DNA from 2 places in the Vreelandella sulfidaeris Esulfide1 genome. Region 2 is predicted to be linked to the other one. Evidence: predicted binding sites of a transcription regulator. Region 2 holds the regulator's gene; the other holds the start of a gene.
What was found. Region 2 encodes FNR, which switches genes on or off when oxygen is low (the NO sensors DNR and NnrR bind a similar motif). Its sites were predicted from a motif close to TTGATNTANATCAA; they were not measured.
Positions count from the first base shown of each region.

Region 1: ACW44H_RS10530 (cytochrome-c peroxidase) is a predicted target of FNR. The motif match lies at 5,554-5,567, and genes of this name have one in related genera.

Region 1 is NZ_CM133364.1:2,243,193-2,250,580, forward strand. It holds rRNA gene rrf (5S ribosomal RNA) at 1-61, opposite strand, end outside; rRNA gene ACW44H_RS10510 (23S ribosomal RNA) at 217-3,106, opposite strand; tRNA gene ACW44H_RS10515 (tRNA-Ala) at 3,330-3,405, opposite strand; tRNA gene ACW44H_RS10520 (tRNA-Ile) at 3,511-3,587, opposite strand; rRNA gene ACW44H_RS10525 (16S ribosomal RNA) at 3,704-5,232, opposite strand; gene ACW44H_RS10530 (cytochrome-c peroxidase) at 5,668-6,654, shown strand; gene ACW44H_RS10535 (adenosine deaminase) at 6,713-7,388, opposite strand, start outside.
Region 2 is NZ_CM133364.1:3,313,722-3,321,109, forward strand. It holds gene hemN (oxygen-independent coproporphyrinogen III oxidase) at 1-804, shown strand, start outside; gene fnr (fumarate/nitrate reduction transcriptional regulator Fnr) at 889-1,635, shown strand; gene ttcA (tRNA 2-thiocytidine(32) synthetase TtcA) at 1,628-2,548, opposite strand; gene ACW44H_RS15475 (DNA polymerase III subunit epsilon) at 2,674-3,327, opposite strand; gene ACW44H_RS15480 (DUF294 nucleotidyltransferase-like domain-containing protein) at 3,333-5,162, opposite strand; gene ACW44H_RS15485 (DUF4212 domain-containing protein) at 5,846-6,106, shown strand; gene ACW44H_RS15490 (sodium:solute symporter family protein) at 6,113-7,388, shown strand, end outside.

The DNA of each region.
Region 1 (7,388 bases), 1.1 Mb from region 2:
GCGGTTTCACTGCTGAGTTCGGCAAGGGATCAGGTGGTTCACGCTCGCTATGGTCGTCAGGCGTAACTGGCTATGTACATCATGCTGACTAGCGTTTGCTATCTTGTGATCGTCTCATCGCCTGCCGCCCTGGCTTTACTTTTCCTGGGCCACACGCTGCGTATCCGGTGTTGTTAATGTCTCGTTATCACTACGACCAGACCCCTTGGGTGTTATAGGGTCAAGCCTCACGGGCCATTAGTACACGTTAGCTCAACGCCTTGCAGCGCTTCCACACCGTGCCTATCAACCAGCTGGTCTCGCTGGGCCCTTCAGGAGGCTCTAGGCCTCAGGGATGTCTCATCTTGAAGGGGGCTTCCCGCTTAGATGCTTTCAGCGGTTATCCCGTCCGACCATAGCTACCCGGCAATGCCACTGGCGTGACAACCGGAACACCAGAGGGTCGTCCACTCCGGTCCTCTCGTACTAGGAGCAGCCCTTCTCAAACATCCAACGCCCACGGCAGATAGGGACCGAACTGTCTCACGACGTTCTAAACCCAGCTCGCGTACCACTTTAAATGGCGAACAGCCATACCCTTGGGACCGACTTCAGCCCCAGGATGTGATGAGCCGACATCGAGGTGCCAAACACCGCCGTCGATGTGAACTCTTGGGCGGTATCAGCCTGTTATCCCCGGAGTACCTTTTATCCGTTGAGCGATGGCCCTTCCATACAGAACCACCGGATCACTAGAACCTGCTTTCGCACCTGCTCGACGTGTCTGTCTCGCAGTCAAGCACCCTTATGCTCTTGCACTCAATGCACGATGTCCGACCGTGCTGAGGGTACCTTCGTGCTCCTCCGTTACTCTTTAGGAGGAGACCGCCCCAGTCAAACTACCCACCACACACTGTCCTCGATCCGGATAACGGACCTGAGTGAGAACGCCAATGATGCCAGGCTGGTATTTCAAGGTTGGCTCCCTTCGAACTGGCGTCCGAAGTTCAAAGCCTCCCAGCTATCCTACACAGGCAACATCAGCGTCCAGTGTGAAGCTATAGTAAAGGTTCACGGGGTCTTTCCGTCTAGCCGCGGGTACACCGCATCTTCACGGCGATTTCAATTTCACTGAGTCTCGGGTGGAGACAGCGTGGCCATCATTACGCCATTCGTGCAGGTCGGAACTTACCCGACAAGGAATTTCGCTACCTTAGGACCGTTATAGTTACGGCCGCCGTTTACCGGGGCTTCAATCAAGAGCTTCGCCTTACGGCTAACACCATCATTTAACCTTCCGGCACCGGGCAGGCGTCACACCCTATACGTCCGCTTGCGCGTTAGCAGAGTGCTGTGTTTTTAATAAACAGTTGCAGCCACCTGGTATCTTCGACCGGTTCGGGCTTAGAGAGCAAGTCTCATCACCCTACGCCGGCGTGCCTTCTCCCGAAGTTACGGCACCATTTTGCCTAGTTCCTTCACCCGAGTTCTCTCAAGCGCCTTGGGATTCTCACCCTGACCACCTGTGTCGGTTTGGGGTACGGTCGCACATGATCTGAAGCTTAGAGGCTTTTCCTGGAAGCGTGGCATCAGTGACTTCCTGACCGTGGTCAGTTCGTTTCGCATCTCGGCTTTAAGATCCCGGATTTGCCTAAGATCTCGGCCTACATGCTTTCACCAGGACAACCAACGCCTGGCTCACCTAGCCTTCTTCGTCCCCCCATCGCAACCATGTCCGGTACGGGAATATTGACCCGTTTCCCATCGACTACGCCTTTCGGCCTCGCCTTAGGGGCCGACTCACTCTGCTCCGATTAGCGTCGAACAGAAACCCTTGGTCTTCCGGCGAGGGAGTTTTTCACTCCCTTTATCGTTACTCATGTCAGCATTCGCACTCGTGATACCTCCAGCGAACTTCTCAATTCACCTTCATTGGCTTACACGACGCTCCTCTACCGCTCACACCTAAGTGTGAACCCGTAGCTTCGGTACCTGGTTTAGCCCCGTTACATCTTCCGCGCAGGCCGACTCGACTAGTGAGCTATTACGCTTTCTTTAAAGGATGGCTGCTTCTAAGCCAACCTCCTAGCTGTCTGAGCCTTCCCACATCGTTTCCCACTTAACCAGGATTTCGGGACCTTAGCTGACGGTCTGGGTTGTTTCCCTTTTCACGACGGACGTTAGCACCCGCCGTGTGTCTCCCACGCGTTACTCACCGGTATTCGGAGTTTGCCTCGGGTTGGTAAGTCGGGATGACCCCCTAGCCGAAACAGTGCTCTACCCCCGGCGGTACTACATGAGGCGCTACCTAAATAGCTTTCGAGGAGAACCAGCTATCTCCGAGCTTGATTAGCCTTTCACTCCGATCCACAAGTCATCCAAATCTTTTTCAACAGATCCTGGTTCGGGCCTCCAATTGATGTTACTCAATCTTCACCCTGCTCATGGATAGATCGCTCGGTTTCGGGTCTATATCCAGCGACTGTGTCGCCCAGTTAAGACTCGGTTTCCCTACGGCTCCCCTATACGGTTAACCTCGCCACTGAATATAAGTCGCTGACCCATTATACAAAAGGTACGCAGTCACAGAACAAGTCTGCTCCTACTGCTTGTACGCACACGGTTTCAGGATCTATTTCACTCCCCTCTCCGGGGTTCTTTTCGCCTTTCCCTCACGGTACTGGTTCACTATCGGTCAGCCAGGAGTATTTAGCCTTGGAGGATGGTCCCCCCGTCTTCAGTCAAGGTTTCTCGTGCCCCGACCTACTCGATTTCACATGATCAGATTTTCGACTACGGGGCTATCACCCGCTACGGCCGCGCTTCCCAACGCGTTCGCCTAATCAGTCTCATGCTTAAGGGCTGGTCCCCGTTCGCTCGCCGCTACTAGGGGAATCTCGGTTGATTTCTTTTCCTCAGGGTACTTAGATGTTTCAGTTCCCCTGGTTCGCCTCGTACATCTATGTATTCAATGCACGATACTCATCTTATGATGAGTGGGTTTCCCCATTCAGAGATGTCCGGGTCACAGGTTGTTGCCACCTCACCGAACCTTATCGCAGGCTACCACGTCTTTCATCGCCTCTGGCTGCCTAGGCATCCACCGTGTGCGCTTCATTGCTTGACCCTATAACCCGAAGGAGTCTGGACTCGCAATGATAACGTTTCATTTGCCGGATACGCTTGAGACGTATCACAATTTAAGACCACTTCTTGCGAAGTGTTCTTGTCAGCATGATATACATTGTTAAAGAGCAGCTGTTCAATGAACAGTGATAAGGCGACGCTTAGCGTACGACTTATCAATGGTCACGAAACATCAACAAACGGCATGTAAGATAAGGACTTAATGGTGGAGCCAAGCGGGATCGAACCGCTGACCTCCTGCGTGCAAGGCAGGCGCTCTCCCAGCTGAGCTATGGCCCCATTAATACATAACTTTTCCGGGAAATTTTATTCAGAACAAGATATTTTATGGCGACACATAGCCTGCTATGCGAGTCATAAAATAACGCAGTGCTGGATAAAATTTGGTGGGTCTGGGCAGACTTGAACTGCCGACCTCACCCTTATCAGGGGTGCGCTCTAACCAACTGAGCTACAGACCCGGGTATTCCGCTGCCAGTTTGAACTAATCACTCAAACACAGCCGAAAAACTACCGTTTGCTCTATGATCTGATCAGGTAATTCATTGTGGACGCTTACTGACTGTGACGCATCGTTTAAGGAGGTGATCCAGCCGCAGGTTCCCCTACGGCTACCTTGTTACGACTTCACCCCAGTCATGAACCACACCGTGGTGATCGCCCTCTTGCGTTAGGCTAACCACTTCTGGTGCAGTCCACTCCCATGGTGTGACGGGCGGTGTGTACAAGGCCCGGGAACGTATTCACCGTGACATTCTGATTCACGATTACTAGCGATTCCGACTTCACGGAGTCGAGTTGCAGACTCCGATCCGGACTGAGACCGGCTTTAAGGGATTCGCTGACTCTCGCGAGCTCGCAGCCCTTTGTACCGGCCATTGTAGCACGTGTGTAGCCCTACCCGTAAGGGCCATGATGACTTGACGTCGTCCCCACCTTCCTCCGGTTTGTCACCGGCAGTCTCCTTAGAGTTCCCGACATTACTCGCTGGCAAATAAGGACAAGGGTTGCGCTCGTTACGGGACTTAACCCAACATTTCACAACACGAGCTGACGACAGCCATGCAGCACCTGTCTCTGCGTTCCCGAAGGCACCCCGGAATCTCTTCCGGGTTCGCAGGATGTCAAGGGTAGGTAAGGTTCTTCGCGTTGCATCGAATTAAACCACATGCTCCACCGCTTGTGCGGGCCCCCGTCAATTCATTTGAGTTTTAACCTTGCGGCCGTACTCCCCAGGCGGTCGACTTATCGCGTTAACTTCGCCACAAAGTGCGCTAGGCACCCAACGGCTGGTCGACATCGTTTACGGCGTGGACTACCAGGGTATCTAATCCTGTTTGCTACCCACGCTTTCGCACCTCAGTGTCAGTGTCAGTCCAGAAGGCCGCCTTCGCCACTGGTATTCCTCCCGATCTCTACGCATTTCACCGCTACACCGGGAATTCTACCTTCCTCTCCTGCACTCTAGCCTGACAGTTCCGGATGCCGTTCCCAGGTTGAGCCCGGGGCTTTCACAACCGGCTTATCAAGCCACCTACGCGCGCTTTACGCCCAGTAATTCCGATTAACGCTTGCACCCTCCGTATTACCGCGGCTGCTGGCACGGAGTTAGCCGGTGCTTCTTCTGCGAGTGATGTCTTTCCTGATGGGTATTAACCACCAGGCGTTCTTCCTCGCTGAAAGTGCTTTACAACCCGAGGGCCTTCTTCACACACGCGGCATGGCTGGATCAGGGTTGCCCCCATTGTCCAATATTCCCCACTGCTGCCTCCCGTAGGAGTTCGGGCCGTGTCTCAGTCCCGATGTGGCTGATCATCCTCTCAGACCAGCTACGGATCGTTGCCTTGGTGAGCCATTACCTCACCAACTAGCTAATCCGACATAGGCTCATCCAATAGCGGGAGCCGAAGCCCCCTTTCTCCCGTAGGACGTATGCGGTATTAGCCTGGGTTTCCCCAGGTTATCCCCCACTACCAGGCAGATTCCTATGCATTACTCACCCGTCCGCCGCTCGTCAGCATCCCGAAGGACCTGTTACCGCTCGACTTGCATGTGTTAGGCCTGCCGCCAGCGTTCAATCTGAGCCATGATCAAACTCTTCAGTTTAAAATCATTGTGATTCTTACTCGTCACTCGAAAGTGACAAAAGCGAATCAAACTTGGCTCAAGGTTCAAACGAATTCATTCAAACTTACGTTCTCATGACCGCTTGCCTTGACATTTGGTGATTTGTCACCAACGTCAGCAAGCGCCCACATGAATTACCTGATCAAATTGTTAAAGAGCTGGTCGTTGAGGCTGTGCCCCGTTGACGTGTGCGTATACTACCCGATTTACCAATAAGGTCAATAGCGATTTGGAGATTCATCAGCAAAAGTCATTAAAGACGAAGGTTCCTCAGAAGCAGACCATAAAACAACCCAGGACTTGATCCAGGACAAAACGACTAATTTCTTCTCCCATAAGCTTATAGATAGCGGCCGTTGACGCTTTACTTCATCAGAACCGAGACGCCGGTTGTAAAAGCAAGGGAGAAAAATCATGACCACAAAAGCTATATTATTACCTACTTTGGCGATGAGCAGTTTTTTAACAGCGAGTTTAGCCATGGCTGATGATGGGCTGGAAAATTACCGTGACCGCTTCGAAGCGCTGCCTTACTTACCGCCTATACCAGCCGATAACTCGTTAACAGAGGAGAAGGTCGAACTTGGTAATATGCTGTTTTTTGAACCGCGTATATCTTCTAGCGGCGTTATCAGCTGCGCCACCTGCCATAACCCAGCACTGGGCTGGGCCGACCGGATTCCACGTGCAGTGGGCCATGATGGACAAGTGGGTGAACGCAATACACCGACTGTATTAAACAGTGGCTTCTTAGGCTCACAATTTTGGGATGGTCGCGCGCCTGATTTAGAAGCCCAAGCACTGGGGCCTATTGAAGCACCAGTAGAAATGGCCATGGACCTAGACAAGGCACTAGAACGGTTAGTAGGTTTCGAGCTTTATCAGCAAAAATTCAGCGAGGCCTATCCTAGTCAAGAAGATCCCATTACTGATGATAACTTAGCGCATGCACTAGCCGCATTCCAACGCACACTCAACACTCCCAACTCACCATTTGATCGTTACCTACACGGCGATCAAGAAGCGATAAGCGAGCAAGCCAAAGATGGCATGGTAGCGTTTGTTGATAACGGCTGTATCGCTTGCCATCGGGGAGCAAATTTTACCGACAGCCAATTCCACGCGATACAAGTGCCGGGATCAACCGATTTAGGCCGCTATGTTGTTACGGAAGAAGAAAGCGACAAGTATCGCTTCAGAACCCCCACGCTACGTAATGTGGCGGTAACCTATCCGTACATGAATAACGGTGCCACCGAAACGCTGGAAGAGGCTGTCGCCATCATGGGACAGGAAATGTTGGGGCGCGAGTTCGATGATGGCACGATTAGTGATATCACCGCATTTCTGCATACATTAACCGGCGAAATGCCTGACTTTGAAGTACCTGCCCTGCCTTAAACCACTCCCTAGCTTCAGCTAAGCAGCCGCCTGGCCATCATCGCCAGGCGGCTAAACGTTATACTTCAGCCAACCGAGCTAACAGCTCTTCGCGTCGCTCCTGGGTAGCAAAAGCTTCCTCAATAGCATTACGCGTTAACTGACGAAATATCGTCTGATCCCATCCAAATGCCTCTGCACAAGCGATGTGATTAGTCAGCATGCCACCACCAAAATAGGCGGGATCATCTGAGCTAATCGTTACTTTTAGCCCTTCAGCCAAGAGTTTGGGAAGAGGATGGTCTCGCAGTTCTTCTACTACTTTTAAACTGACATTAGAGAGCGGGCAAACCGTTAGAACAACCTGTTCACTGCGCAAGCGCTTCACCACTTCATCACTTTCCAAGCAGCGCACCCCATGATCTATGCGCTGCACACCAAGGACATCCAGAGCCTCTGTAATATACTCGGCGGGCCCCTCTTCACCCGCATGCGCCAAGCGAACAAGCCCAAGTTGCTTGGCGCGCTCGAATACATCAATAAACGCTGCAGGAGGATTATTCTGCTCAGCGCTGTCTAAACCAATGGCATCCAGCATTTTCCAATAAGGGGCCGCTTGTTCAAGCACCTGCAATGCCTCCTCTGCGGGACGATCGCGCAAAAAAGCCATAATCATGCCGATGGAAAGATCCAGTGTGTCCTCTGCCTCTTGCTTGGCTTTTAATAGCCCAGCCATTATTACTTCAAGCGGCACT
Region 2 (7,388 bases):
CTCACCGAAACGCTGATGGATGAAGCGCATCGATTGGGTTTTAGGTCTTTGAATCTTGATTTGATTTATGGCCTGCCGTTTCAAACTGAAAAGAGCTTTGCTGACACCTTGCGCCAGGTAATTGAGCTGAACCCCGCACGGCTTTCTGTGTTTAATTACGCCCATATGCCTGATCGCTTCCCCCCTCAGCGGCGCATTAATGTCGATGACTTGCCAGGCGGCGAAGAGAAGCTGGCGATTCTTCGTACCACTATTGAAATGCTCACCGCGGCGGGTTATGTACATATAGGTATGGATCACTTTGCCCGTCCTGACGACAGCTTAGCCATTGCCCAGCGTGAAGGCTCGCTACAGCGCAACTTCCAGGGCTACTCCAGCCATGCTCAGTGTGACTTGATTGGCCTTGGCGTTTCGGCTATTTCTCGCATTGATGATATCTATGCGCAAAATCCTAGCGATCTGACACGCTACGAAGCGTCGCTGGATCAGGGGCAGCTTGCCACAGTGCGCGGCATACGCTTAAGTGATGACGACCTGATCCGGCGAGACGTGATTGAGCGGCTGATGTGCGATATGCGTATTGATTTGGCCACGGTTAGTCAACGCTGGAACATTGATGCTCCGCGCTACTTTGCGCCAGCACTTGAACATCTGCAAAGCGCCGAGCAAGATGGTCTGCTAACGCGAAGCGGCGATCAACTAAGCGCTACCCCCATTGGCCGACTGCTAATTCGCCATATAGCGATGGCGTTTGATGCTCACCTGCCGCAGCAAACGGGCCAAGGCTACTCAAAGATTGTTTAATAATCTTTAAGCAGGCATGCCAAAGCTATTATAATAAGTAAGGTTTTTCTAATCGATAAGCGGCACTCACTCAAGGAGCAACGCATGCTGGAATCCATGAGCCCCAGACGCTCGCTACTCCACGAAGCTCGCTGCCAAACCTGCAGCTTGAGTTCACTGTGCTTGCCGCTTGCCCTTGAACTGGACGACATGGGACAGTTCGATGCCATTATTCGCCGCCGTGCGCCGCTGAAAAAAGGCGCGCTACTGTTTCGCCAGGGAGATGCCTTTACCAGTGTTTACGCGGTACGTTCAGGCAGCCTGAAACAAGTCACATCAGAAGGGAACGGCAGCGAGCAACTGACCAATTTCTATCTACCTAGTGAATTGGTCGGGCTAGATGGGATTGATGAAGAGCAATATCCCGGGAGCGTAATCGCCCTGGAAACGACCACGGTTTGCGAAATCCCCTTTGATCGCCTGGATTTACTGTCAGAAGAGTTGCCCGAACTACGTGGCCAGCTGTATCGCAGCATGAGCAAAGAATTACGCGACGACCGGCGCATGATGCGCCTGTTATCACGTAAAACCGCTGACCAGCGGCTGGCAAGCTTTTTGATTACGCTTTCAGATCGTTTTCGTCGGCGGGGTTACTCGCCTTACAGCTTTCGCCTTTCAATGCCCAGAGCCGATATCGGCAACTACCTAGGGCTGGCGGTGGAAACGGTCAGCCGCATCTTAAGCCGCCTTCAGCAGCAGAATGTAGTGGCGGTTTCGGGGCGAGAGGTTAACATTCTGGACATGCAGCGTTTGATAACTCTCGCCGAAGAAGAGCAGCAAACGGTTAGCTGACGTTAAACGCCTGGATTCGCCCGGCCAGTAACTCTGCCTGCTTGGCCTCTAAACCTGCAAAATCGAACAGATTGCGGTCTGCCAGTTGGGAAGGCGCGATATTGGTGACGGCTTTAAACATGCTTTCCAGGCGGCCGGGGAATTTTTTATCCCATTCAGCGAGCATCTCTTTGACTACTTGGCGCTGCATATTAGGCTGGGAACCACAAAGATTGCAGGGAATAATCGGGAATTCCATCAACCGAGAAAACTCAGCAATATCCGCCTCTTTACAATAAGCCAAAGGCCGAATAACGATATTCTTGCCATCATCGGAGAGCAGCTTGGGCGGCATCGCTTTCAGGTTGCCCCCAAAGAACATATTGAGAAACAACGTTTCAAGAATATCTTCGCGGTGGTGACCAAGAGCAATTTTATTGGCGCCAATCTCTTCTGCAAAGCCATACAGCGAGCCGCGCCGCAGGCGTGAACAGAGCGCACAGGTGGTTTTGCCTTCTGGGGTTTTCTCCTTTACTACCGAGTAGGTATCACGTTCGACAATATGATATTCAACGCCCTGCTTATCCAGATAACTAGGCAGCACGTGCTCGGGAAATCCCGGCTGCTTTTGGTCTAAATTGACCGCCACCAGTGAAAAGTTGATCGGTGCATTGCGCTGCAAGTTGCGCAAAATCTCCAGCATCGTGTAGCTGTCTTTACCACCGGAGAGGCATACCATGACGCGATCGCCTTCATTGATCATTTGGTAATCAATAATCGCATTGCCCACTTCTCGGCGCAGGCGCTTTTGCAACTTGTTAAATTCACGCTTCTGCTTGGCGTCAGCCAGCTCAGGCTGGCCTTGCGCCGGAGCAGCGGGGGCGGCTGCTAAAGTGTCAAGGTGAGCAGGGTCAAAATGATTGAGAGATTGCATGGTATAGGCACTGCCGAGTGTGAAAGGCGCTAGAGCGGAAAAAGTAGGCGCTATTCTAACAACACTCAGCGCCCGACCCAACTTTCTGTCTCTAAGAGCCCTCTGTCTCTAAGTGCCCTCTGTCTCTAAGCGGCCTCAGCCATCGTGCGCTGCAGTCGCATATAGAGTAGTGCGCTGGCTGTCGCCTCGCCTAACACACTCTGCATCCCTAAGGCGGGAACTTTCCAGCACGTCAGCGCCTGAGCAAAGCTGCTGGGCGCGTCGATCTCTGGATGCAAGCGGCGCAGCCGGCGTTGATGCAGCTTGGCCACATCGATCTGGGCATTAGGCAGTGAAAAGCCCAACTGCTTACTCAGCAGCGCATTCAATGCGCTAATGCGCGGCTCTAATTTCCAGCCGATAATCGGTCGATTGCCAATGAATTCCACTAACGCGCTTAAGTTATCCCTGTTAGGTGGCATTACTTCCCCTGCTTGGCATAGCAAGTGGTGACGGCGCAGCGTTGCACTCTCGGGCTGCCTCGCACAACCTAAGGTGATTACAAAAGCGCGACTGGTGCGCACTTGCTGTTGGCTCATCGCCACCGCCGCCAAGCTAATCACTGGTGAAGTGGGTGTAGGCATTGCAGTGCAGGCAAGCGCTACTAGCTCTTCACCCATATAGGGCTGAAACAGCCAGGCATAGGGAGAATCCGCACAGCGTCGCCGGTCACTTTCACGACGCATTAGGGTACGCAGTGAGCCACTAAATAACGCCACGTGCCGATCTAACAACCGCATTCCGCTCACGAATACTCCAAATGGTAACGATGGGAAAGCCGCTGCTTAAAGTCTTTGACAATATGCAGCGCCTCACGCAATAGGTCACGTTCGAGCGAAGAGAGGGTTTGCACCACGACACGATTGGTGCGATTCGTCTCTTGCGGCGTACTAGGCGTTTCCAGGGCGGCAAGCTGCTGCCTAAGACGTAGTTCGGTAAAGAGCGCCAACGCCTCGCCCAGGTCCTCGGCAAAACGTCGATCCAAACGGCCATCAACGACCAGAGCGTCAAGGCGGTCGAGGGTCGAGGTGGCTTTGATACGCCGCTCAAGCGCCATGGTGCGCACGCCATGTACGATGGGAAAAATACCGCCTTTCTTAATATCGATACCGTGTTGTGGCTTTTTCAGCGAGCCAAACAGGGTCAGCGGGGTCGAGAAACGCAGTGCTGTTCGGGCAAAATACGAGAGCAGTAGCTCATCACGGGAGCAGCGTTCGAACAGCTCATCACGGACACTTTCAAGCAAACGGGGGTTACCTGCTACGGCATGGGCATCAAGCATAATCGCCAGCTTCATCAGGCTGTCGCCATCACGCTCGCTGGCCCATTTGGCAATATTGCTCTTCCACTGCGATACCGTAGCCACCCACTCGGGGTTAGACACCATAATATTGCCGGGACACGGCGGATAACCAAGCTGTATCAGGGTATCAGTAAGGGTTTGCATGTGGCTTGCGATGTCAGGCCACTGGGTTTCATCAGCGAGAATCAAACCGTTATCTTGATCCGTTTTTAAAATCTGCTCGCCACGGCCTTCGCTACCCATCACCATCATGCAGCTCTGCTCGCGGTAACGTTCACCGATTGTGAATTCCCAGGCTTTACTCATGATGCGGCCGTTCAGTGCGGCGAGCAGATCCATCGCAAAGCGCAATTTAACGCCCTGGGCCATTAATGCCTTTACCAGCTCCGGCGTGCGCTGGCTGGCCGCTGACAACGCTTCTAAACTGCTCGCTTGCTCCACCTGTAAACTCACCACATAGCTGCGGCTTGAAAAGTAACTAAGCACATCGGTAAGTTCCACAACGCCCTTTAAGTCGTTGCGCTCCATCACGACTACTCGTGTCACTTTATGCCGCGTCATCAGCACCAACACTTCAAACAAATATTGGTCTGGTGCAACGGTTACCAGATTAAAATGGGCGATTTTATCGAGCGGTGCAGTTACCGGGCTGTCTTCCAACACCAGCGCATTGAGTAGATCGGTTTTGGTTACCATGCCCAGCGTGCCCTGGGTTTCTACCAGTAGGCTGTCGGCGTGACTATCATTCAGTTGCTTCACTGCGCTAGCAATGTCACTGGAAGCGGCCATTAACAGTGGCTCGCGCATACACTCGCTCACCTTAGCCAACATAAAACCCGCCATGGTAACGCCACCATCAGCACGTTTTTCGGTTAACAACCTCGCTTTATGCGTCAGTGATTGACGAAAGAAATCACTAAAATCGGGATAATGGCTGCACAACTGCTGAAACAGCGCCTTAGGCATTAAATAGCATAGGCACTCCTGCTCAGCCTTAAAACGATAGCGGCTTTTACCATTGAGGATACTGATCGCCCCAAACAGATCCCCCGCCGTGTAATGCCCAATGCGTGAAGTAGACGAGGGTAGCGTAGGGTCGATTTCTGCTACTTCGCCTTTATGGAGTAGGTACACATATTCGCCTGTTTGACCCGTCTCTAAAATCACTTCGTCACGATCAAAATAGGCAAGGTCAATGCCACGGCGAATTTGCTCACGCCCTTCATCGTCAAGAAGCGTAAACGGCAGTTGGGATAAATCCACATCGACCATTGTGCATGACCTCATTTAACTAAAGGCGAACTTGCAAACATAAGAAGAAACAAATAAGCACCATGAAGCGATGTTGCCCATTCCAAATGACGTTTTGCCACGCTTCGAAAAATGGTTATCGATTATTATATGAAGATGGCTATACGGGTATAAAGTATTCACTTCCCAAGTAGCAAGTAGAACGTTGTTATACCTTTAGCTATCACGCTAAGGTCGAAGCGACGTTTGTTACACGACCAAAGTATTGTCACTTACTAACCGAGATTACCTGTAGAGCGTTGTGTTTGTATTTAAAGTAGCCAATAAACGCTTTTATTTGCTTACTAGACTATCGTCCCATAGCCATTCAAACACCTACAAACTTCGCTTAAACAGTGTTCAAAAACACCTATTTTCAACAACATGCATTTCTTGAAAAGCAATTCAGCTGTTTATTGATACCAAAGTCTGGGATTTATTTTTTGACGTTTATTGCCCAGTATTAACAATGAGTCATGCAGGGTAATCGCACGTCACTAACTAACTCGAAATTTCATATCGAATAATAAGGTGATGTGTCTACAAACGCTGACTCACCACTCCTAACGATTGAGTGGCTTTCGACGTGCGATTGCCCTGATGGGTCACACGCTATTCCCCGTGAACTTTCCCAACCTTAAAAATCACAAGTGGAGAGCAACACAATGGCAGACGACAAAAGTAATGCTGCTGAATACTGGAAAGCCAACGTCCGCTTAATTTTCGGATGCCTAGCCGTTTGGGCCTTCGTTTCTTATGGATGCGCTATCCTCTTTCGCCCACTGCTCGCCGGGATTCCGGTCGGCGGAACTGACTTGGGCTTCTGGTTTGCACAACAGGGCTCCATCTTAACGTTTATTGCGCTGATCTTCTTTTATTCCTGGAAGATGAATAAGCTCGATCAAAAATTTGGCCTTGGGGAGTAAACCGGTATGAGCCAGTTTGCAATTAACTTACTGTTCGTCGGCGCCTCCTTTGCCTTGTATATAGGTATTGCGATTTGGGCACGCGCCGGCTCGACGAAAGACTTCTATGTTGCCGGTGGGGGGGTCCATCCAATCACCAACGGGATGGCGACCGCAGCGGACTGGATGTCAGCAGCATCGTTTATTTCCATGGCGGGTTTGCTGGCCTCGGGTGGCTACGCTAACTCTACCTTCCTGATGGGCTGGACCGGTGGCTACGTTATCCTAGCGATGCTGTTAGCCCCTTACCTGCGTAAGTTTGGTAAGTTCACTGTACCCGACTTCATCGGTGACCGTTTCTACAGCAACACCGCTCGCCTAGTGGCGATCGTATGCTTGATTGTGGCGTCAGTTACTTACGTTATCGGCCAAATGACCGGTGCGGGCGTAGCCTTCTCACGCTTTCTTGAAGTCAGCAACACCTGGGGTATCTGGCTGGCAGCCCTAATCGTTTTCCTCTACGCCGTATTTGGCGGCATGAAAGGCATCACCTACACCCAGGTAGCGCAGTACATCGTACTGATCATCGCTTACACCATTCCTGCGGTGTTTATTGCCTTCCAACTGACCGGCAATCCCATCCCGATGTTCGGCATGTTTAGTACGCACACCGAATCCGGCATGCCTTTACTGGCCAAGTTAAATGATGTGATCAATGCACTTGGCTTTAGGGACTACACCGCCGACGTCGACAACAAGCTGAATATGGTGCTGTTCACCCTATCGTTGATGGTCGGTACTGCCGGTCTACCCCACGTTATCATCCGCTTCTTCACCGTACCGAAAGTAGCGGATGCGCGCTGGTCTGCTGGCTGGGCACTGGTATTCATTGCGCTGCTTTACCTCACCGCACCGGCAGTTGGTTCCATGGCACGCCTGAACTTGGCGACCACCGTGTATCCAGAGATGGCAGGGCAGGTTGAGAACTACGAAGAAGCGGCTCAAAACCCGATTCTGTACGAAGAGCGTCCAGATTGGGTCCGTACTTGGGAAGAGACCGGCCTTATCAACTTCACCGATCTTAACAATGACGGCCGTATTCAGATGTATAACGATGCTGTCGACTACTCAGATCGTGGCTGGGAAGGCAACGAGCTGACAGTTAATAACGATATTCTGGTACTCGCCAACCCCGAAATTGCCAACCTGCCCGGCTGGGTCATTGGCTTGATCGCCGCAGGTGGTATAGCAGCGGCCCTATCAACCGCAGCAGGCTTGCTACTAGCGATCTCTTCAGCCATCA